4 regions of the Tindallia californiensis genome follow, and region 3 is predicted to be linked to each of the others. Evidence: riboswitches for the same ligand, from Rfam matches in the RefSeq annotation. Region 3 holds a riboswitch; each other region holds the start of a gene.

Region 1 (4,784 bases), on a different contig from region 3:
TGTTTGCCTTATTTGTTAGGCCAAAAGGAAAACGAAGTGTATTACTATAAAAAAAGAGTGGAAAACTTTATGGAAAGCGTTAAGGAGATTGACGATCGGATCATAGGGCATTCGGATGCGATCAGAGCCATTAAAAATTTTATTGTCAATGCGTCAAAAACAAATTCCAATGTCTTGCTGTTAGGAGAAAGTGGAACGGGAAAAACCTATATTGCCAATAACATTCACCTTTGTGGGGAACGACGCAATGAAGCCTTTGTTCATATTAACTGCAGTGCGATTCCAAAAGAGTTGATTGAAGCGGAACTCTTCGGTTATGAGGAAGGTGCCTTTACAGGAGCCAGAAAAGGTGGCAGCACGGGTAAATTTCAGCAGGCAGACCGAGGAACTATTTTTCTCGACGAAATTGCTGATATGAGTCCTGCCATGCAAGCCAAACTATTGCAGGTTATTCAGGATAAAGAAGTACAACGGGTAGGTGGGCAGCAGACCATTCCTTTGGATGTCAAAATTATTACGGCAACGAACAAAGATTTGCAGGAAGAAATCAAGAAAGGAAATTTTCGGGAGGATCTATACCATCGCATCAATGTCCTGACTTTTACGGTGCCTTCTTTAAGAGAAAGACCGGAGGATATTCCTTTGTTAGTAGAGTATCTGATGGATAAGCTGACGAAAAAGTACCAATTACCGCTTAAAACCGTTAGCAAAGAAGCGATGAAAGTTTTATGCGAATATAAATGGCCTGGCAACGTTCGGGAACTGGAAAATTTATTGGAAAGGCTGCTCAATATGGTGGAGGGGAGTCAGATCAGAGAGAAACATGTGCCGCTGCACTTATGGAAAAATGAAAATATTAATCCTTTGGCCAATGAAGTGCAGCCTCTGGAAAATTTGTTGGAAAAAGTAGAAAAGGAAACCATTCTCAATGCTTTGAAGAGCACTAATAATAATCGAACAAAAGCAGCCAATCTATTGAGGGTATCACGATCTAATTTCTATGAAAAACTTAGGAAATATGGAATCGATTAATCAGCCTAAGACCGTCCTGGGATCTGTCGCCTCGGGCACATCTTTCGAAAACAAAGAAACTGGCAAAAGGCTGGCTTGACGGTGGGTCCGCTTCATGATAAGATGGGAACAACTAAATAATACTTGTATGGTGACCATTTTTTCAAATGGTTGAAAAGGGAAGAGAGGTGTAATTCCTCCGCGGTCCCGCCACTGTAATGCTGAGTCTCTGTAATTACCACTGTTGTCACAGGCAATGGGAAGGATACAGAAGACGGAGAAGCAGAGCCAGGAGACCTGCCATGTAAGACTCCGAAGTTCCTACGGGAGATAGGAAGGGGATAAGTGATATGTGAAACAAACAAGCCGTTTTGTCTTGTTTGTGATGGTGAAATTAATTACTTAAATCTCTTCAGTGGGACTGGAGAGATTTTTTATGTTCAATATATTAGGCTCAAGAGTAAGGAAAGAAGTTATGTATCAATGTGACTAAACAGCGGATGGGTGCGTTATCTGATCAATTTTTTCGAGAAATCAAAAAAATTGGTTGAATAATGCTTTTTGTCGTGCTATAATCAAAAACAGTACAACGGCGTACGAACATAATAAGCGATGAAGCTTGTAGTTTCCTTTTTTCGTTACAAAGGGAGGACTGCGAGCTTTTTTAGTGTAGGGGGCGTCGTTATGCAGGATGAAAAGCAAAGAATGGTACAGGAATATGTGCCTGGCAAACAAGTGACATTAGCTCATTTAATTGCAAATCCAAGAGAAGATGTATGTCAGAAACTGGGTTTAGTGGAAAGTGAGACAGGTGCCGTGGGAATTCTGACCATTACACCGAGCGAGGGGGCGATCATTGCTGGTGATGTAGCTACCAAAGCGTCTGATGTACGCATAGGGTTTTTAGATCGATTTAGCGGATCTCTAGTGTTAGTGGGCGATGTAGGAAGCGTGGAAGAAGCGATTCAGGAGGTACTTCACATGTTGGGGCAAGTACTTCACTTCACAACCACCGTCATGACTCGCTCATGAAAAAATCAATGATACTGGTTGGAACTCAGGGATCAGGTAAAACCACTTTAATTCAACGACTTTCCAATGACGAAATGGTGTATCGAAAAACCCAAGCCGTAGAATATCACCCGAAAATTATCGACACTCCAGGTGAATACCTGGAAAATCCACGATATTATCATGCCATTGTTACCTTATCTTTTGATGCGAAAATAGTCGCTTTTGTGCATGATAGTACCTCCAGAGACAACTACTTTCCGCCACAGTTTGCCAGCATGTTTAATCAATCAGTAGTGGGAATTATCACCAAGACGGATCATTCGGAAGCAGATGTAGTTCGCTCTGAAGGTTGGCTGAGAAAAGCAGGAGTAACCACTGTTTATCAGGTAAGTGCCTATTCCGGTGCAGGGATAGGGCAGGTTGCCGAGATCCTTTAAAAACAATCACCCAACAAATCGGAGGTTAATATGAGTAAGAGGATAGTCATTGCTGACGATGAACCGATTACAAGAATGGATGTAGCAGAAATGCTGCAAGAAGCAGGCTACGATGTGGTAGGCAAAGCTTCGGATGGATTTGATGCTGTGGAAATATGTAAAAAGCAAAGACCGGATCTGGCAATTCTGGATGTGAAAATGCCTCTTCTGGATGGGATTACTGCGGCAAAAAAAATAACGCAGGAAAATTTAGCAGGAGCTGTATTGTTATTGACTGCTTACAGCAGCGAATCCTTCATAGAAAAGGCAAAGCAGGCGGGAGTCTTGTCCTATGTTGTAAAGCCAGTGACAAAAGAATCGCTCTTGCCGGCGGCAGAAATTGCGATGCATAGAGGAAGAGAAATTGAAGACATTAAGAAAGCTCATGAAAAGACGGCCAGACGTTTGGAAGCAAGAGTATTGGTGGATCGGGCAAAAAGTGCCTTAATGTCACAAAATGAGATGTCAGAAGAAGCCGCCTATAATTATATTCGAAAAATGAGCATGGACAAACGTTGCAGCATGCAAGAAATAGCAAGTACTATTTTAATGAGCATAGAAGGATGAATATGAAACTAAGACAATTATGTGAAACCCATACCTGTTTAAATGAAAACGATATCATACAACTGGAAAAAGTAGCGGAACAATTGCAACTGATGGCCGACTTGTCTGGTGGAGACATCTTTATCGATGTAATGACCAGGGAAGCCGGGGTGGCAGTGGTGGTGGCGGAAGCGAAACCAAGTCAGGGAAAATCCAACTACCAGAGGTCGGTAGTAGGTGAACTGGCATACCGACATCATGAACCGGCAGCGATCCGAACATTGGAAATAGGCATGCCCACCAGAGATTTAAGAGCGATCACACAAGAAGAACAACGGGTAAGACAACATGTGGTACCTATCTTTAATGAAGCAAAGGAGACCATTGGCTGCTTAATTATGGAAAATGACATTTCTCAGGCTGAAAAAGAAAATGCTCAGATGAAAATGTTGACGGAAACCACGGAACAGCTAACGGAGACCTTGGTGGACACCTTACAGGAAGATATTTTACTACAGCCTTATCTGAACGATGGAATTGTTGTCTTTAATGGCAAAGGCATTTCACAGAAAATGAACCCGGTGGCAACACGGATGTACCGCTATTTAGGGTATCAGGAAGAACTGGTAGGTATTCCTTTTGATAATCTGGCTCTGGATGGAAGTCGGTTTAAGGAGTTGGCGGAGACAATCCATCTGAAAACCTCGGAAATTAAGCGGGGAGATATGATGATGGAAGTGAAATATGCTCCCTTATCAGATGAGAAGGATCACTTCAGTGGCTTATTAATGATTGTGAAAGACATCACAGAAGAGAAAAACATTGAAAGAAAATTGATTACCAAGTCTGTGGCAATGAAAGAAATTCATCATCGTGTGAAAAATAATCTACAGACCATCGCCAGTCTGTTAAGGCTTCAGTCCAGACGAACAGACTCGCAAAAGGCAAAACAAGCCTTGGAAGACAGCATCAGCAGGGTGATAAGCATTTCAGCTACCCATGAAATTCTGGCTCAGAGCGGGGTAGACGAAGTAGATCTTCGTACCATCATCGAACGGGCCGTATCTAATACCTTTGGATCTCTGGAAGAGGACTGTGAGATATCCTTGAAGATTACAGGCAGTCGGTTTCAAGTAAGTTCTGACTTAGCAACAACGGTAGCGCTGATTGTCAATGAACTGGTTCAGAATAGCATGAAATATGCTTTTCGGGAACGTGAAAAAGGCCTTATAGAGATCAATATTGAAAAGGGTATTATGTATTCCAGCGTGGTGGTAAGAGATGATGGCTTTGGATTTGATGCCGAAACCAGTACTTCCGGCAGCTTAGGTCTAAGTATTGTTAAAAGCATGGTGGAAGAAAAGCTAAAAGGCCGATTTACCCTTGTTTCCACAGAAGGGGGAACAAAGGCAATGTTTGACTTTAAGATGACAAGTGAATAACAACAGCATACAATGATGTATACTGAATGTATTTTAACAAAGACGTTAAAAAACTCTTGAACAGCAAGAGAGTTTTTTAACGTTATTTTTTTGCAAAGGAGATTTTGCGGTGGCACAACAGCTAAAAAGTGTTGGGATCGATGTCGGTACCAGCACGACTCAATTGGTTTTTTCCAGGATAACCGTAGAAAATACAGCGGCTGCCTGGACCGTTCCTACCGTTCAAATTACCCATAAGGAAGTGATCTATCGTAGTGAAATATATTTTACTCCACTAATCAGTGCTGAGGTGATT
Region 2 (4,784 bases), on a different contig from region 3:
CTCCACGCCTTTTACATGAACATGATCGCCATGCATATCAAAAGTGACGATTCCATCTTCAGCACCTTCTGCTAAGGCAGCACCTAATGTATAGTGGTTTCTATCCAAGGCTACTTCTTCACCATTTCCTTCTAGATAAGCACCCAGAGAAACGTGCCCTTCCTTCTCTATCACAGGAAGGCTTCCATGCCAGTGATCATCATGATAATAAGCAATTACTTCATCTTCGCTACGGTTTATAATTTCAAATAAGCTGATCTCCGTAACTTCTTCAGACGCTTCTGTTTCTGTTTCTTCTGCCGCTTCTCCTTCTCCTGCAAGTACCTGTACTTCAATTAAAGATGTTTCAAACTCGACTTCTCCATCATGAAGAAATTGAAATACCACCTGAGTGATCCCTTCCTGCTCGCCTTTTATATGGACATGATCGCCATGCATATCAAAGCTGACGATTCCATCTTCGGCACCTTCTGCTAAGGCAACAGCTATTGCGTTATGGTCACCATCCAGTTCAACGGCTTCTCCATTTTCTTCTAAATGTGCACCTAGGGACATATGACTGCCTGCTTCCACCTCTGGGATAAAACCATGCCAATGGGCATCATGATAATAAGCTACTACTTCATCTTCACTGCGATGAATCACTTCATACAAACTAATGTCTCTTACCTGCTCCTGTCCTTCACCAGCTTCAGCTTCTGGTGCTGCATCTCCTGAGCACCCAGATAGTATGAGCAGTGCTGCGAGTAAAACAATTCCTGCCAATCCTTTTTTCTTACTTAACTTCATGATATAATCCTCCTCTTTTCTCTGTACTGTTTTTATGATTTATTGTCAGCCATTAAATGGCTTGCAATCAAAAATATGATTGATCAGTGTATGTGCTTCTTCCACAGAGCGGGGTTTATGGTGCGTATCCCGAAAAAGCTTTGCCAAGGCAGGGATTGGTAACGAAGCCGCCTGTAAAATACTTTCGTCACGAAGTAAATCGTACTCACCACAGGCCAGCACTTTTCCTTTTTTCATCAATATTATTTCATCTGCCCATTCGTAAGCCATGTCCACATCATGAGTGCTGTATACCAAGGTAGCTCCTTCTCCCACCAACCGGTCCAATAATTCTCGAAAATGAGAGGCTGCTTCCGGATCTAGTCCGGAAAAAGGTTCGTCAAAGGCAAAAATAGGTGGTTCCATCGCCAGCAACCCAGCAATGGCTGCCCGCTTTTTTTGTCCTAAACTCAAGCTGTAGGGAGGTCGCTCTGCCAAACAGGAAATCCCTACTCTTTCCAAAGCTTTTTCTACCCGCTGCTGAACCTCGGCTGGGTTTAGTTTTAAATTTCTTGGCCCAAAAGCAATGTCGTTAAAGATAGTCGTTGAAAAGAGCTGATCGTCCGGATTATCAAAAAGAAGGCCTATCTTCTTTCGTATTTCCTGTAAATGAGCCTTCTCTACCGGCAAACCATGAATTTTCACTTCTCCCTGCTGAGCAGGAATAATACCGTTAAAGTGATATATCAAGGTTGTTTTTCCACTACCATTAATTCCCAGAATGGCGGTTTTTTTACCTGCTTTGATTTGGAGGTTAACCTTTTCAAAGGCTGGTGTTGTATCTGGATAGACATAACTTAATCCAACGGTTTCGATAGCAATCATCCTAGCACCCCCTGTTCCAACATAATAAGCGTTATGATAAACATAACGGGAATTCCTGATCGAATCCAATCTTTCCCTGTGATTTTTCTCGGTTTTCCAATCGGCATTTCTCCTTGAAATCCTCGGGAACTCATCGCTCGGTAAACTGTTTCGGATCGATTAATGGATTTGATAAACAGTCCGCCAAACAGTTCGCCGTAAATCCTTAAGGAATATCGGCTAAGCTGTGCCTGAAAGAGCCTGGATTTCAGTGCTTTTAATGTAGTTTGCATATCCTGAATAAAAAGAAACCCATATCGGTAAGCAAGATAAATGGTTGTTGTAATAATTCTGGGCATTTTTAAGTGTTCCAACGCTTCCAGCATTTCTTCCACTGGTTGATTGATAAAAACAAATAAGGTGAAGGTCATTGCTGTCAGGGCTTTCAGTACAATCAATGCGGCAAACTCTATCCGATCCGGAGTCGGCGGAATCCCTGCTCCAAAAATCAGTGGCAGGCTCATCAATCCAAGAAAAGGAATCAATACGGCCAGCTTCTTCATGAGTTGCCCCAAAGATAAACCACCCCATCCTGCATAAAGGATGGCAAAGATAAAAGCTACCCCTAGAAATTTCACTTCCGCCAAACTGATAACCCCAAAAACATAGATAAGGCCTGAAATCAATTTCGTTCGTGGATTCCAAGTAGATGCTTTCCATCCACCGCTTTCTTTTTCAATACACTGAGACATAGAGTGATGATCGCTCATTGATAAACCCCTTTACCTATCAACAAAACCTATCAACAAAGACGTTTGGCGTCTGCTGTCATTGAGAATTTCAAGTTGATAATAAATCATTCCATTCAAAATAAAAATAATAAGTGCTCACTAACAAAAAAACAATTCCGGTCTTCGCTTTTGAAGACCGGAATTTCTCACACAAAAAACACTTAACGATGACTGAAGACAAAGCAAGTGCATGAGTAGCGACCAGCCCTTTCACTCGAAGGGTAACGCACAAACATTCAGGCAGGTCTCCTGGCTTGCACTCCACACTCTCCCCATCTTCCCGGCTTTTGCCAGTGATCTATCGGGGACAGCTCCTGCTTACAGTGACGGGATCGCACCGGACTTTCACCGGTTTCCCTATTCTCCCTTACGGGCACCTGAACGGTTTTATTAAGTTTCATTGTTTTTTCATTTCTTGATTCAGCTAAATTATCACACTAAACCTTCTGTTTGTCAAGTAATCACTCCTTGAACTATGCCTAAGGACCCAACAAAACCCTCTATGAGCAGCAACAAAAACCCATGGAAAAACTTTTTTAATCCTGTAAAATCATAGGTGATGTTAAACCAATAACAACGTATCTTAACAAAATCCCGGAAATAACCATAAATCCGAAATGAGGTGAATCCGACGAATCCCCTACTAATTGGTCTTAACGCAATTCGAAAAGGAGTGTTTATAATGAAATCAACCAACCTTAAAACCACATTATTATCTACTGCTGCCATCTTAGTACTGACTGTCTTAATGACGTCGACCAGCTTGGGTGCTTCCATCGGTGAAACTGTTAATCTTAATCTAACCAGCCAAGCTCATGGGCAACATGCGGTTCCCAACGAAACGCAGCGCCACCCGGTATCTTCCTTCGATGCGGCCGAACTTATTTATCTGGAAGCTGTCTCTGTTCATCCTATTATTTTAGACGATTATGTTACTTATGAAGATAAGATGGCTTTTTTTGAAGCAGAAGCCGAAAAAGCCGGCTATATTGGTTTTCGCTTTGCCGACCTGCAGGGTAATGCAGTGGCTTTAGATCAGCAAGGAAAAGAATTTGATGTTGCGGATCGGAAGTATTTCCAAAACGCTTTAGCAGGCGAACCAAATGTTTCTGATGTATTAGTAAGCAAAGAAACAGGAGAATCGATTGTAGTTTATGCAACGCCGGTATATCTTAACGAAAACCTGGCAGGCGTGTTGTTTGCTTCCAGAGTAGCAAAGTAATCTAAAAATCTGACGAACCTTCGTAAAAGGGCCGTCAGATTTTTTTTATTCCTTCAATGGAAAACCGTTCTCTATAAACGGTTACATATTCACTAGGCGTCATGCCTGTATATTTCTTAAAGGTTTTTCGAAAATGCCCATAATCTGTATAATTCAAGTAGTCCATCACGTCATAAACACTTCGCTTTGAATCCAGGAGCAGATAACGGGCACCATATATTTTAGTACGCATCATGTATCGGGTCAGACTGACCCCGCTTTCCGTGATAAAAGTTTTACTTAAGTGACTTCGGTTAACAAAAAGCTGATCGGCAATATCCTGAACGGTTTCCAGATCGAATTCTTTATCCAGATAGATCGAAATCGCCCGTCGTACCAGCGGATGTTGAGCATGAGGCAAAAAGATGTCCCGGTAGGCCTGCTGAATAAAAAGCAAGGTGGCAATAAACTGTTCCTGCGGATACTCAGCTTCTTCAATCCACTCAGCGGCACCCTGGGCAAAATCAACCACTTTTTCACGAATAGAATGTAGTGGCAAAAACTGTATGATCCTTTCTATGGCTTTCGCATAGTTCGGAAACTGATCCTCCGCCCCTTCTTTTCGCTGGTTCATCAACGTCCAGTAACGAAAAAACAAAGGCTCTGATTTCGGATAGGGAGCCGCAATTTCCTCTGCAATTTTTTTTGACATCTGAATGAGATCTCTTTCATTTTGAAGGAAATAACCGGATAATCGCACAAACAACTCTTGGATTTCAGTAGCAGGGATCATAGCTTCCATATAATCAAAACAACCTTCTAAAAAAACCCTTCTTACTCGTCGATAATCTTTGCTATTTCCAGAAATAATGGTGATGCTTTCCTGCACCATTGATAATCGACACGGTCGCTCCAAGGAAAAGTAAATTTCTTCTTCTATCAAAAGCAAATCATAGCGACTCGCAAGATGCTTTACCAGGAAATCATCTTGCTCTTGCCTTGTCCAGGGAATCACATCAATCGATACTCCCAGGTTTTTATGATGAGAAGACCACTCATCCAGCCAGTCTGTCCAAATATTCCCTATGATACCGCATCGAATAACCATCGTAGTCCTTTCCTGTCGCATCTGATATAATCATTTCCTGCAAATTCATCAT
Region 3 (4,784 bases):
GCATTGACGTTATTTCATCCGCTATTAATACTTTAGGGTTCATCACCAATGCTCTTGCAAGAGCAACCCGTTGTCGTTGACCTCCACTAAGACTTGAAGTATAACGGTGTAACCATTTCTCCTCATCACTTAACTGTAGATCTCTTAAAGCATGCTTCACCCTTCTTTTTCTTTCAGCTTGATCACCTATTTTATTAATTTGCAATGGTTCGCTTACTACTTCTTCTACAGTCATTCGATGGCTTAAAGCGCTAAAGGGATCTTGAAGTACCAATTGCACGCCTTCTTCACAGCAAGAAAAAGGATGTTCTTTGAGTTTTTTCCCATTAAAAAAAACGTCTCCTTCATCGGCTTCAGTAAATCCGCCTAACACCTTAGCCAAAGTAGATTTTCCAGATCCAGAAGGACCAATTACAGCAAGCGTTTCGCCGTGTCTTAAATTCATATAGACCTTATCTAAGGCTACGATAGATTTTTTTCCAATATCATATTCTTTACTTAACCCTTCTCCTTTTAGTACATGAATTAATCCATTTTGATGACACGCTACCTTGCGTTCAATTGAAACACTTTCCAAGGAAGGCATGTGGCGGTAACAAAGCGAAGACGGCTGTGTACAACGATTATTAAACACACAGCCTTCTTCTATTCCATTGTTGCTTTCTCCAGGAATACCCCATAAATCTTTATAAGGCGCCAGTTCAACCGACGCATTAAACAAACCTCGGGAATAGGGATGCATAGGTTTTTCAATCACGGCATCCGTTGCTCCCTGTTCCACCACACAACCTCCATACAATACCATTATCTCTTGGGTAAGCTCTCCAATCAATTTAATGTCATGAGAAATAACAAGCATGGCAAAATTCATTTGTTTTTGCAAGCTTTGAATCCGTTGAATCATCTCCGCCCTTGCAAGCCCATCGAGCGAACCTGTGGGCTCATCAAGGATTAAAAAGCGTGGCTTACAAGCAACAGCCATCGCCAAAAGTACTCTTTGCTGCATTCCTCCAGAAAGCTGATGTGGAAAAGCTTTTGCTTCCCACCCCTCTAAACCTACAGATTTCAAAAGACTTTCTGCTTCCTGCTCAGCTTGCCTGCTATCCATTATCTTTCTTTCTACTAACCTTTCTGTTAACTGCTTACCAATTGGCATCACAGGATTCAATACATTCATGGAATTTTGAAACATCATCGCCATCGTATTCCATCGATGTTTTTTTTGTTCTTTTTCCGGCAAGCTTAGGTAGGGTTCTCCAAAAAGCTTTAATTCTCCAGATCTAGTATGCTTTCGATGAATAAGCCCCATCATCGCAAGTGCCAAAGAGGTTTTTCCACTTCCTGACTCTCCCACAATTCCTATGCTTTTACCTTCTCGCAAAGTAAAAGAAGCTTTTCTCAAGGCCACTACTTTTTCCTTTTCTGTCTGATATTGTACTCGAAGGTCTATGGCATTAATGGTACGGTCCATCTTATCCTCCTTATCTTCTTAATCCTAATAATTCAAGCAGGAAACCTAATAGTCTAGGTAGGAAAGTTTATTGTGCGTCATGTTATGATGATCAAAAACATGCATCCATCCATCGTAGGCTTCTTTATTATATACGGTATATCCTGTTCTTAAAAAAAGAGGTATTTCCGGCACTTCCTCTGCTAATATATATTGGATTTCTTTTATCTTTTGCTTTCTTTCTTCTTCATCCAAAATCAAAATCTGTTCTTCCAACATATCCATTAATAATGGATGATGATAACCAGGCACACTGTTTACCCAGTCGCTGTCGGCTGTCGTAAATCGAGCTCTTAAGTAATCCGCGTCCCGAGCCCATCCGCCATGACCAACAATAGCCATTTCATACTGACCATCGGCAATTCTCTGATCTCTGGACTGGCTATCCCTCGAATGCAGGTTTATTTCGATCCCAATATCTTCTAATTGTTCACGAATTAATTCGCCCATCCTTACTTCTTGGTCTTCTCCTGTTAGTAATTCAAAGGATAGATTTTCTGTTTCTATGTCATTTTCAGCTAATAGCCGCATCGCTTTATCCGGTGAAAAGTCGTATGCCGTCACTCCTGCATCATGCCAGCGATGATCTGGTGGCAAAATTCCCAAGCTGCCCGGAATACCACCTCCACGAGCTATTCTTTCTACTAGGGCATGCCTGTCAATAGCATATGCCATCGCCTGCCTCAGTTCTTTCTTTTTCAGCTCTGGTTTTTCTTCCATATTAAATCGCAGACGATAACCCCAGACTCCCGGTTTTTCTACAAGCTGATATCTTTCATTCTCTTGAAAATATTCCAAAGAGTCCATCGGGATATCCGATAGATGAATGTCTTCGTTCCGAAGAGCCAATACCGAATCACTCACCGGTATGAATTCAATAATATCTACCTTTTGTTCTGGTCCCCAAAACAAATCAAAGGCTTCAAACCGATAAGTTCCGTGTTCCTGTTCGTAATGTGTTAATTCGTATGGGCCAGTTCCTATCAAGGACTCCGGTTCATGAAAAGACTCTGGTTCCTCTATATCCTGCCAGATATGTTTTGGTAAGATACTAATACCAAATAGCTCTTCTATAAAGATAGGACTTGGTTCTCCTAGCCGAATCACTACCTCGTGATCATTCATTACGTTTACTTCCTGAATAAAGTTTTCGTCCAGTAGCTGAGCTGAAGAAACTACCGGTGTATATTTTCTTGCATATTCTAATGTAAAAGCAACATCTTCCGCTGTAAACGGCTTTCCGTCATGCCACTTCACTTCTTCTTGTAAAATAAGATGATATTCTAATCCATCTTCAGACATCTCCCATTTTTTTGCTAGCCATGGAATATATCCATTTTCATCTTTTTCCACCAACTTATCAAAAATAAGGTTTACCTTATAACGTCCAGGGCCTCTGGAATGAGTGGCATATGGTTGTGGCAAACCATAATCTCCTCCCTCTAACCGGATCAGTCGCTGCTCTTCCTCCATTACTGATTGCTGACCATTTTCAGACTCTGCCGGATTGCCGCAGGCTGTCATCAACAGAGCCGTTACCATCAATAATGTTATCATCTTCTTGCTAATCTTCTTCATCTCCCTTACCTCCCTATATAATATCCTTTTTAACATCGATGCTTTTATTCCTTTGATGAGGTTAAAGAAAACAAAAAAGCCTCCTGATATCCTCAAGAGACTTTTCCCATTTTAAAGTCACTTCTTTTTTCTAAAAAATATACAGATTCCCATCATATATTTTTCCTCATCTAAAGGCAGGTCTCCTGGCTTACGGTTCATCCTTTTCCTCACCTTCCCAAGAATCACTCAGTGGTATATCGAGGAATTGTCGCCGCTTACAGTGGTGGGTCCGCGCCGGATTTTAACCGGTCTTCCCTATTCTCCCTCTTTCTTAAGGGCACCTTCGATGCAATTGATCATTTGCCATTATATCAATAACCTTGTTGTTATTCAAGATAATCATCGGATAAATGTCAATAGTCTGAGAGAATAACCATCATTTTCTAATCGCAAAAAAGCGGCTTCTGCATAATGCAAAAGCCGCTTTTCACTCTTTCTAATCTTCTTCCAGGATCTGTTTCTTTTTTCTAAGAAAGAAAAATACAGATAAAATGGTGACTGTCCATAAACCAATCGATATCGGACTACTGACAAAGTAAAGGTAATTACCACGCGCAATGGTTAAGGCTTGTCTGAAACTAGCTTCAAAAAGAGGTGTTACTAAAAATGCCAAAATCAAAGGTCCGTCTGGCAATTTATACCATTTATAAAAATAGCCAATAAAACCGGAAACAATCGCAATGATCGTATGATATGGCATATTACTGTAAGCATAGGTACCAATAACCAGGAACACAGCAATAATAGGCCATAATACCTGAACAGGTATCTTTGAAAGCTTTGTAAAAACAGGAATTAAAATCCATCCAAAAACCAAATTGAGCGGATTGGTCATCAGCATCAATATAAAGAGGGTGTACACTACTTGGGTATGGTCTACCACTACCCGAGGACCTACCGGTACGCCTTCCATTACCAAGGCCGCCATCATTAGTGCGGCAATTGAACTCCCAGGAATACCAAAGGTTAACATCGGGATAAAAGTCGCACCGCAAGTCGCATTATTGGCAGCCTCTGCCGCCGCAACACCATCTAAGGATCCTTTACCATAGTTTTTATCACTGGATATCTGACTATACACCGAGTAAGATGTATAGGATGCCAGAGTAGCTCCTGGTCCTGGAAGGGCTCCCAGAAAGGTCCCCAACACCGATCCTATTCCGATGGCTTTTCCGGACTTAAATAGTTCTTTAATCGTCAATCCTTCTTCTTTTTTCTTAGCTTCATCCAAAATACTGTCTCCCAGATCCCCGGATTTATCAGGATCTTTAAGAAACTCATGAATCTCTTTGACAATAACAGGCAGAGCGAAGAAACCCATCAGTAAAGGCACTAACGGAAATCCAGATTGCATCTGTCTGATGCCAAAAGTAAATCGAAGGCCTCCTGTAATAATATCTCTCCCAATAATAGCTAAAAAGAATCCAATTCCTGCAGACATAATCCCTTTACCTGGGTTTTCTGCCGAAAAAACTACCACTAATGATAAAGCCAGCATATACAATGCCGTCAGTTCTGCCGGTCCAAATCTAGGTGCCATTCGTCCAATAGGTACTACTAGAAAAATAAGGACAAAAGAACCGAAAAAACCACCCAAAACAGAAGCATATAGCCCCATTTGAAGTGCTTTTTTCCCTTTTCCCATCTGAGTTAG
Region 4 (4,784 bases), on a different contig from region 3:
GGTTTTAGGCAGTCGATCCCGGAATTCTTCAGCAATGGGGATGTTCGTCATAAAAGAGGTACCAAGATCTCCCTGAAGAATCCCCCCGATCCATTGCTGGTATTGTTTGCCTAATGACTGGTCAAGGCCCAGTTCTATTCTTTTTACGTCAATTTCCTCCTGAGTAGGGGTACTCACTCCGTCGGCACTTAAAGCCTCCCGGGCCGGGTCACCTAAAGCGACCACGCCCAGCAGGAAGGCAATTACCGAAACTCCGATTAAAACCGGCAGGGCCAATACTATTTTTTTCAAAGCATAAGGAAGGGCATAGGTCATGGCTATCTCCAGGAAATGCCGGGTAAATCCACTCCATAAACGGTAGCTTCATAATTTTTAAGGGATTTATGATGCGGTGCCAAGGTTACATCATGAAACATCGGCAGGGTGGAAATATCTTCGGCAGAAATGGTTTGTAATTCATTAACGGCTTCTTTGATGAGATCCAGCTCTGTTTCAACAGCTAGCTGAGCCAGCAATTCATCTACACGTTCATTGGAAAAACCCAAACTATAAGCAATATTGGTACTTCCTTCACTGTGCATAAATCGGTTAAAAATGGTCATTGGGTTTAGATCTGGCAATCCTTGAATATGCAAAGAGATATCAAAGTCTCCCTGTGACTGACGCTCTCGAAAAGCGGCACCATCCATGATGCTGATGCTGGAAGGCAAGCCAAGTTCCGATAAGACGGATTGCAGGTATTCCGCCTGTTCTTTATAAGGGTACCGGTCTAAGGCCCAGGAAGGAACAATAATTTCAAGTTCCGGTGTTTGATCACCAAGGACTTCTGTGACCAAGGTCTTGGCTTTTTCTGGATCATAGACTGGAGAAATGGGTTTAGCAAAGGGAGAAGCGGCGTTGAGAATGTTGACGGTAGGTTCTGGATAACCGTTATAAAACTCTTGCACCAGCAGTTCTCGGTCAATGGCTAAACTAAGGGCTTTTTTCATCTTCGGATCATTAAAAGGAAACCGTGTTCCATTACAAGACAAGTAATGAGAAATGGTTGATGGCTGGTAAGAAAGGGCAAAACGATCATCGTCCAATAACTGTTTGGTTAATTCTGGTGTTAAAGCGCCCAAATCTAAAACGCCCATGATTTCTTCGGCTTTTAAGGCAGCAAATCGAGTCTGTGGATCTGGAATAATTCGAATTTGAATATTTTTCACCTGAGCTTTTTCGCCATAATAATCTTCGTTGGCTTCCAGCTTTACATATTGGTTCCTTTCATGTTCCACCAGCCTGAAAGGACCTGTTCCCTGAGCAATCGTCGTAAAATCCGTTGTTTCGTCAAAGGAATCCGGACTATACATGGCACTGCCAAAATTAGCCATATTATAAGGAAGCAAGGCAAAAGGTTCTGAGAAAATCATTTTCACCTGATGGTCCTCTATTTTTTCGATGGATTCAAAATGGGGATATACAGCATCGAAATGGAAGGTGTAGAAGGAGGAACTTTTTCCATGCATGTTTGAATAGCGATCATAATTGGCAATGACCGCATCCGCGTCAAAAGAATGACCGTCATGAAAAGTGACACCTTCCTTTAGGTGAAAAATCCATTCCGTAGCATCTTCGTTGCGTTCCCAATGGGTTGCCAGCTTAGGAGCTGGTTGCTGATCGGGTCCGATGGCTACCAGAGGTTCCCATACGGATAAAATGGAGCTCATGTAAAAAGCATCCTCCGGACCTGGGGCGACATCTCTTGGACCAGCCAACACAACCTCTTTTTCATAGAGATCCTTTTCAACTTCCTGAGTGAGTTCAACTTCCTGTGAGGTATCCGAATCAGCATCCGTTGATCCGCCATGGCATCCGGCTAAGAGTAAAAAGCTCATAAGCCCGAGAAACATCACGGTCCATAATATTTCTTTTCTTTGTTTCATCATGGTACATTCCCTTCTTTCGTCTTTTTTTCTCTTTTTAAGAGTGGAGATGGAGGATGCTACTACATGCTAAGGGCATCAAAAAAGCCCCTTAGCATGGCTACTAAGAGACTTTCTCATCTTAAGTCTTCCTAAAAAAAACGCAAAGGTTCTGCGTCGTCTTTTTCAAGGCAGGTCTCCTGGCTCGCGCATCATTCTCCTCCCAGTCTTCCCAGATTTCTCCAGTGACACTTTAGGGATTCGTCTTCGCTTACAGTGGTGAGTCCGCACTGGTTTTTCACCAGTTTTCCTATTCTCCCTTGTATCCTGTTGAGGATAAGGGCACCTGAAAAGATGATAATAGTGTACCCTTTATGAAAGATCCTGTCAACGGGATGGAACTGGCGGCCAGGTATTTAAGCGGATGCTTACAGCTTAAATACCCACATGGCGGTATCCATTTTGGCGGCCATATCAGATAAGACCTCTGTGGCACTGGAAATTTCTTCCATAGAAGCGGTTTGTTCTTCGACGGAAGCAGAAGCTTCTTCTGTTCCCGCTGCATTTTCTTCTGAAATAGCCGATAGATTTTCCATAATCTGAACCAGATGATCTTTGTTGGTTTCGATGGTATTGCTAGAGGCTGTCAGTTTCTCTACCAGGATACCGGCTTTTTCTACGGCATCGGCAATGTTAGAAAACTGTGTTTCGGTTTCGTCTTTACTAACTCTTTCGATACTCAGTGCTTCATTGATTTCACCCATTGCCTGCACGGCTGTCTGGGATTTTTCTTTAAGTTCTTCAATGATGCCTTTGATTTCGCCAGTAAAGGTGTTTGACTCTTCCGCCAGTTTTCGGATTTCTTCAGCAACCACCGCAAATCCTCGACCCTGCTCACCGGCTCTGGCGGCTTCGATGGCAGCGTTTAGTGCCAGTAAATTGGTCTGATCGGCAATGGCCTGAATCATGCTGCTGGCATTATCGATTTTATCGGCACTGGCCTGGTTGCTTTGAACGGCTTCGCTCATGACGCCTATCAACTGACCGCTTCGATCCATGGTGGCGGACAGCTTATCCATTACGTCGATGCCTTTATCCTTTTGTTGTTGGATTTCTTCGGTAATATTTTTAACGGAAAGCACATATTCCTTATTTTGGGTGAGGGAATTTTCCATTTCAGTTACATTCTGTACAGCCGTTTCCACATTTTGCGCCTGATCTGTTGCACCTTTGGCGATTTCTTCAATGGTTTTTGCCACTTCCTGGGAAGCGGTGGAAGACTGTTGGCTGGTAGCTGTCAATTCCTCTGCTGAAGTAGCCAATTGTTGGGAATGACCTTTGATGTCTTTTACCAACTTTGCAAAATTTTCCTGCAGGGTGATCAAGGAGCGGGTCATATCGCCAATCTCATCTGTTCGGTTCTGAAAGGAATCATTTGCATGAGCTTGATTTTCTGTTAGATCATACTGAGCTAGTCGGTCCATTGCTTGAGAAATATGTTTAATAGGAGCTACGGTTTTTTGTGCAATGCCGACAGACAGCAGGATGACAAGTAGCATTCCCAGACCGCCAATAAGCATATACTGATTCCGAAGACTAATTAGTGGCTGGTAGACCTCGTCTTCATCAAGAACAACCCCCAAAACCCAGCCAGTAGAAGCTACCTTTTGATGAAAAAGAATTTTATTCATGCCGCCTTCCCGGTAATGCTGGACACCTCTTTCTTTTTCTACGGCTTCCTGATAGATGGTGTCAAAAAAAGAATGATCATTAAAATTGGTGTTGATTAATTCCTCAGAAGGATGGGTTAGAACCGTTCCATCTTGGGAAACGAGAAAACCATAACCAGATTCGCCTATCTCTACTTCAGCAATGGTTTGGGTTAATGTATCTAAATAAATATCACTGACAGCGGCACCGGTAAACTGTTGGTTGCTATCATAAAAGGGTGCTGTGGCAGAAACCATATATTGATCGGTATTCAAATCTTGATATACTTCTGTAACGCTTGGTTTACCTGTTTGCTTTGCTTCCATATACCAAAGCCTGTGGGTCATGTCATAGTCCTCCGGTGGAACCCAGCCACTACCGGTAATAAAGGTGCCATCCACAAAACCCAGGTAGTAATGCACCATGTCCTCATCAAAACCTGTAGGTTTTAAGTAATCGGACTCCAGAGTCTCTTCCAATAATCTGTCCATGATAAAAGGATCTTCTACGATTCCGGCTAAAGTAGCTACAGAAGCTACCTTTTGTCCGAGCCAGGCTTCAATATACTGTACCAGAGACTCTGCCTCAGCTTCTCCATCGGCATAAACACCTTCTTCTAAAATATTTCGTGCATTAAAATAACCAATCATAGAAGTAGCAGCAATCATTACAGCAAACGCAATTAAAAGGACCGCTGTTAATTTACCTTTAAACTTCATTATGATGCCTCCTGTCTGTCTTCACTGTATTAGAATGGATGGATGAAAAAGTTCACCTCTTTTCTTGCTTATTTGTTGGAGATACACTCCAATTTCTTATCATAGCAAATAGGGACAGAAGCGTCAATAAAAAAAGGCACTAAGAGTTCCGGATATAGGAACTTTTAGTACCTTTTTTTAAGGATAACGTAATTTTGGCGGATGCTGGATAAAATTGCAGGGGTCCTTTATCGATCATTTTTTTCTCGGTTCACGTGAAAGATCCATGGGTTGACAAGAGGTGGGAGAGAGGATTGTGAGACACCTTATTCCTGTTCCTCGGATTCTTCGTTGGGCTGAGTATAGGTCGCCACAATAGCTTCCAACAGGTTTTCTTCCAGCACTTCTTCTAATGCAGTGGAAACAGTATCAATCAAAGCTGGATCGCTGTCTTTTGAGGCGGCCAGCCATG

The links. A riboswitch is a leader RNA that binds a small molecule or an ion and turns the genes downstream of it on or off. The one in region 3 is predicted to bind cobalamin.
Region 1: it holds a riboswitch for cobalamin, as region 3 does, so the genes downstream of both, eutS (ethanolamine utilization microcompartment protein EutS) here and BLV55_RS01975 (ABC transporter substrate-binding protein) in region 3, are expected to answer to the same signal.
Region 2: it holds a riboswitch for cobalamin, as region 3 does, so the genes downstream of both, cbiQ (cobalt ECF transporter T component CbiQ) here and BLV55_RS01975 (ABC transporter substrate-binding protein) in region 3, are expected to answer to the same signal.
Region 4: it holds a riboswitch for cobalamin, as region 3 does, so the genes downstream of both, BLV55_RS12980 (ABC transporter substrate-binding protein) here and BLV55_RS01975 (ABC transporter substrate-binding protein) in region 3, are expected to answer to the same signal.

The regions. Positions count from the first base shown of each region.
Region 1 covers NZ_FNPV01000003.1:394,201-398,984, reverse strand. The annotation lists gene BLV55_RS05865 (sigma 54-interacting transcriptional regulator) at 1-1,032, shown strand, start outside; cobalamin riboswitch at 1,144-1,330, shown strand; gene eutS (ethanolamine utilization microcompartment protein EutS) at 1,696-2,043, shown strand; gene BLV55_RS05855 (EutP/PduV family microcompartment system protein) at 2,040-2,462, shown strand; gene BLV55_RS05850 (ANTAR domain-containing response regulator) at 2,493-3,068, shown strand; gene BLV55_RS05845 (sensor histidine kinase) at 3,071-4,489, shown strand; gene eutA (ethanolamine ammonia-lyase reactivating factor EutA) at 4,599-4,784, shown strand, end outside.
Region 2 covers NZ_FNPV01000006.1:28,571-33,354, forward strand. The annotation lists gene BLV55_RS09255 (hypothetical protein) at 1-789, opposite strand, end outside; gene BLV55_RS09260 (energy-coupling factor ABC transporter ATP-binding protein) at 835-1,653, opposite strand; gene cbiQ (cobalt ECF transporter T component CbiQ) at 1,650-2,402, opposite strand; cobalamin riboswitch at 2,646-2,819, opposite strand; gene BLV55_RS09270 (PDC sensor domain-containing protein) at 3,106-3,645, shown strand; gene BLV55_RS09275 (helix-turn-helix transcriptional regulator) at 3,680-4,732, opposite strand.
Region 3 covers NZ_FNPV01000001.1:416,417-421,200, forward strand. The annotation lists gene BLV55_RS01970 (ABC transporter ATP-binding protein) at 1-1,471, opposite strand, end outside; gene BLV55_RS01975 (ABC transporter substrate-binding protein) at 1,517-3,088, opposite strand; cobalamin riboswitch at 3,247-3,430, opposite strand; gene BLV55_RS01980 (tripartite tricarboxylate transporter permease) at 3,567-4,784, opposite strand, start outside.
Region 4 covers NZ_FNPV01000010.1:87,576-92,359, forward strand. The annotation lists gene BLV55_RS12975 (ABC transporter permease) at 1-315, opposite strand, end outside; gene BLV55_RS12980 (ABC transporter substrate-binding protein) at 318-1,928, opposite strand; cobalamin riboswitch at 2,078-2,269, opposite strand; gene BLV55_RS12985 (methyl-accepting chemotaxis protein) at 2,333-4,333, opposite strand; gene BLV55_RS12990 (type 2 periplasmic-binding domain-containing protein) at 4,639-4,784, opposite strand, start outside.